DNA from 2 places in the Exiguobacterium sp. KKT215 genome. Region 2 is predicted to be linked to the other one. Evidence: predicted binding sites of a transcription regulator. Region 2 holds the regulator's gene; the other holds the start of a gene.
The links. The regulator CtsR, encoded in region 2, represses protease genes until heat stress. The targets are predictions, from matches to a motif close to ATGGTCAATAAAGGTCAAACA.
Positions count from the first base shown of each region.

Region 1: clpP (ATP-dependent Clp endopeptidase proteolytic subunit ClpP) is a predicted target of CtsR. The motif match lies at 926-946, and genes of this name have one in related genera.

Region 1 is NZ_CM145756.1:859,316-861,515, forward strand. Features, by position in the region: gene ACZ2GZ_RS04550 (hypothetical protein) at 1-266, shown strand, start outside; gene clpP (ATP-dependent Clp endopeptidase proteolytic subunit ClpP) at 306-881, opposite strand; tRNA gene ACZ2GZ_RS04560 (tRNA-Arg) at 1,036-1,108, opposite strand; gene ACZ2GZ_RS04565 (RNA polymerase factor sigma-54) at 1,232-2,200, shown strand, end outside.
Region 2 is NZ_CM145756.1:92,542-94,741, reverse strand. Features, by position in the region: gene ACZ2GZ_RS00495 (protein arginine kinase) at 1-257, opposite strand, end outside; gene ACZ2GZ_RS00490 (UvrB/UvrC motif-containing protein) at 257-691, opposite strand; gene ACZ2GZ_RS00485 (CtsR family transcriptional regulator) at 711-1,178, opposite strand; rRNA gene rrf (5S ribosomal RNA) at 1,326-1,441, opposite strand; rRNA gene ACZ2GZ_RS00475 (23S ribosomal RNA) at 1,500-2,200, opposite strand, start outside.

The sequences.
Region 1 (2,200 bases), 770 kb from region 2:
CCAATGGGGGCGAGGCGGTATGTGAAGACCACGGGTTGCCGGAAGCGGACGACTTGCAGCTCGTGCCCGTCGAACCGGGTGCCGAGATTGATGTCGAGTTCCATGCCGAGCCGTCGAACGTCTCGTTCCATCAAATCATCGACGGGGAGCTCGTACGGTCTGAACCCGTCGTGCCTGACGAACCGGGCGTTTATGTATTCGAGACGGGCGGGGATTGGCCGCAAGGCGATAGCCGCTATGTATTCGGGGTCGAGGTCAAAGAGTAAACAAAAACCCCATTCTCCGAGGAGAATGGGGTTGCGTCATTAACGCGTCATGACTTTGTCGATGAGACCGTAGTCTTTCGCTTGTTCAGCTGACATGAAGTAGTCGCGCTCTGTGTCGCGCTCGATCACTTCAAGCGGCTGGCCAGTGTTGTCGGCCATGATTTGGTTCAATTTCTCACGCATCTTGATGATGCGCTCGGCATGGATTTTGATATCCGATGCTTGACCTTGCGTACCGCCGAGCGGTTGGTGAATCATGATTTCCGCGTTTGGAAGCGCGAAGCGTTTGCCTTGTTCACCGGCTTGGAGCAAGAAGGCACCCATCGATGCGGCCATTCCGATACAAATCGTCGACACGTTCGGCTTGATGAAGTTCATCGTGTCATAAATCGCCATTCCGGAAGTGATCGAACCACCCGGGCTGTTGATGTAAAGTGAGATGTCCTTATCTGGGTCCTCGGCTGCAAGGAAGAGAAGCTGGGCGACAATCGAGTTGGCGACGTTGTCGTCGATTGCACTTCCGAGCAAGATGATGCGGTCCTTGAGCAAGCGTGAGTAAATATCGTACGCGCGTTCCCCGCGACCTGTTTGTTCGATAACTGTTGGAATTAACATTGAATCTGCCTCCTTTATGTAGGTTGTAAACATATCATACCGCTATAGTCAATGTTGGTCAAACGATAGTCATCGTTTTTGACCTATTCCACGGTTTGACGATTCTAAAACGACAAAAGAGGCCAGGCATATGTTGCCTGACCTCTTGCTATGATACACCCGGAGAGATTCGAACTCCCGACACCTGGCACCGGAAACCAGTGCTCTATCCCCTGAGCTACGGGTGCATGTTCTCTGACACGATTTATTATACATTTGTTTTTTTAAAAAAGCAATCCTGTTCGGCTCACTTTTTTTTGAGCGCGATTTCCCGCTGTTCGTTACAATAAGAAGCGAGAGGGGTGTGACCGATGCAACGGCAAGAACAGCAACAACTTCAAACACAACAGCTGACCCAGGACATGGTTCGGCGGCTGCCGATTCTCGAGGCGGACCGGACCGCGATCGCCTTTCAGCTCGGCCGGTTGGCTCGACGCAATCCATGCATCGCCACGGGGAGCGGTGCGGTCGAATGGGTAGCCGATACGGCGAGTGGGTTCGAGGAGCGATTGTTCGAGCAAATCGAGGAAGGGAGCGGGACTGAGGCCCAGCGCGCGCTCCAGAAACGGCTCGTCCTCGCGCTCGACCATCGTGGTCTGCTACCGGAGAGCGACTTCGTGCTCGCCCATCGTTTCGAGGTCGATGTGGCGGACATTGAGGCGGCGCGCCAGGCGCTCTTGTTTCTAGAACCGACAGGGATTGGGGCGAAGAATGAGCGCGACTGCCAATATCGGCATGCGATTGAACATGACGACCCACTCGTCTTGGACGTGTTCGAGGCGCTCGACGCGAACCTTGATGACATCCCGGGACGACTCGACATCTCGGTTGCTGAGTACGAACGGGCGACGCGTATCGTGGCGACACTCCCGAAGACGCCATTATTATATGAAGGAACCGAACCCGTCGTCCCGGAACTTGAAGTCGTCCGTCGTGACGGTGAGCTCGTGACGACATGGTTCAGCCCGACGCTCGATGCGGCTCGGGTCGGGGACGATCGCGAGGCGAAATGGTGGCACGAGACGCTCGAGATGCGGAACGCGACGCTTAAATCGGTGTGGGCCGTCATCGCCGAACGCCAACGCGATTGGTTGGACGGGAAGCTCGTCTTGCATCCGTTGACGCGAAAAGAAGTCGCCGAACAAATCGGCAAGCACGAGTCGACCGTCGGCCGGGCGATTCAAGGCAAGTACGTGACGACCGAAGGCGGCGTGATGGCGTGGCGTCACTTTTTCGTCCGGGCGACGCACGGGCAATCGCCGTTCATGGTGAAGAAGGCG
Region 2 (2,200 bases):
AAATGCTTTTCAACGAGCGCTTGTCGGGTCACCTGATCATAAGCACCCATATGCAAATACTCAAAACCTTGCAATCCTCCAAGTGACGCTTCAATCCGTTCACAAAGTTGTTGCTGTCCTTCCTCCGATAATACAGGAGAAAAGACGGTGTCTTTTAAATTGCGCGCTAGACGAATGCGAGTCGAGATGACCAAATCATCTAACTTGGCTCGCTCTCTCATTTTAGGACCAAGTGGATGTTTAAGATAAGACTCCATCACGCCTCACCTCGCCCTTTCAATTGATTGATCTCTTTTTTCAGCCTGGCTGCGCGTTCATAATCTTCTTGTTCGACGGCTCGTTCCAACTCCCCTGCTAACTTTGCAAGTCGCTCTTCGATTCGCTCGTCGGGAGTCCGTAACGCATCTGGCATCGAACCTACATGTTCATCATGGCCTTGTTGATACTGACGTGTGATTTTAATCAATTCTTCGCGAAAGACGGTATAACAAGTGGTACAGCCCGCTTTTCGAAGATGAGCTAATTCAGTTTGTGTCAATTGACAGCCCGGGCACCGTTTCACAGCTGGTACGTAACCTGCCATCAGTTCAACTGTACATTGACGACATAGTCGTCTCGTCACCGGTATCCCGTTCTCGACTACTTGGATCTCATTGATGGCAGGTCGCCGTTTGCATCGTTCGCATAACATCTCTTTATGCCTCCGTCGGTCAATGGTAACTAAGTAACTTCATTAATGCGAGTAACTGTTGTCTTCGAATCAAGTGACGATCGTCAGCGTGTAACCCAAGCGCTTCATCAGACAATAAATGATACAACAAGCGCACTTCCCGCTCACTCAACATCCCTTCTTCAAATAAGCGAATCAAGATGTTCTCGACAAGCTGTTCGGAAAGACGAGGATGGTCTTGTAAAATATCCATCAAGCTGACCAACACGTCTTGCTTTTCATGTAAAATTACGCGGCGAATGCGAATATATCCCCCGCCCCCACGCTTACTTTCGACAAGATAGCCCTTCTCGACCGTAAAGCGCGTATTAATGACGTAGTTGATTTGAGACGGAACACATTCGAAACGCTTGGCAATATCTTGCCGTTTAATCTCGATTGCTTCGGCCTGGCTCTCCTTCAGCACTTGTTTTAAATACTGTTCGATTACATCCGATATGTTTCTCATCTCCACCACCCTCTGACCATCTTTGACTTTTGACTATATTCTATCATTGATTCAAAAAAAGGCAAACGAAAAGCGATGTCGCAACTGCGACACCGCTTTAAACAGAAAAAAGACGACCGAGCGGATGCTCGATCGTCTTTCGCGTTGGCCTGGCAACGTCCTATCCTCACAGGGGGAGACCCCCAACTACTTTCGGCGCTGAAGCGCTTAACTTCCGTGTTCGGCATGGGAACGGGTGTGGCCGCTTCGCTATCGCCACCAGACATAGAGAGATTGTTCTCTCAAAACTGAAGACTCATCAATTCACACAAACCATTAGACTAGATCAAAGCCTCGACCGATTAGTATCATTCAGCTCCACACGTCGCCGTGCTTCCACCCATGACCTATCTACCTCATCGTCTCTGAGGGGTCTTTCTTGATTGCTCAAAGGGAAATCTCATCTCGGAGGGGGCTTCATGCTTAGATGCTTTCAGCACTTATCCCGTCCGCACGTAGCTACCCAGCGATGCTCCTGGCGGAACAACTGGTACACCAGCGGTGCGTCCATCCCGGTCCTCTCGTACTAAGGACAGCTCTCCTCAAATTTCCTGCGCCCACGACGGATAGGGACCGAACTGTCTCACGACGTTCTGAACCCAGCTCGCGTACCGCTTTAATGGGCGAACAGCCCAACCCTTGGGACCTACTCCAGCCCCAGGATGCGATGAGCCGACATCGAGGTGCCAAACCTCCCCGTCGATGTGGACTCTTGGGGGAGATCAGCCTGTTATCCCCAGGGTAGCTTTTATCCGTTGAGCGATGGCCCTTCCATGCGGAACCACCGGATCACTAAGCCCGACTTTCGTCCCTGCTCGACTTGTAGGTCTCGCAGTCAAGCTCCCTTCTGCCTTTGCACTCTTCGAATGATTTCCAACCATTCTGAGGGAACCTTTGGGCGCCTCCGTTACTGTTTAGGAGGCGACCGCCCCAGTCAAACTACCCACCTGACACGGTCCTCCAGCCGGATCACGGCTGCGAGT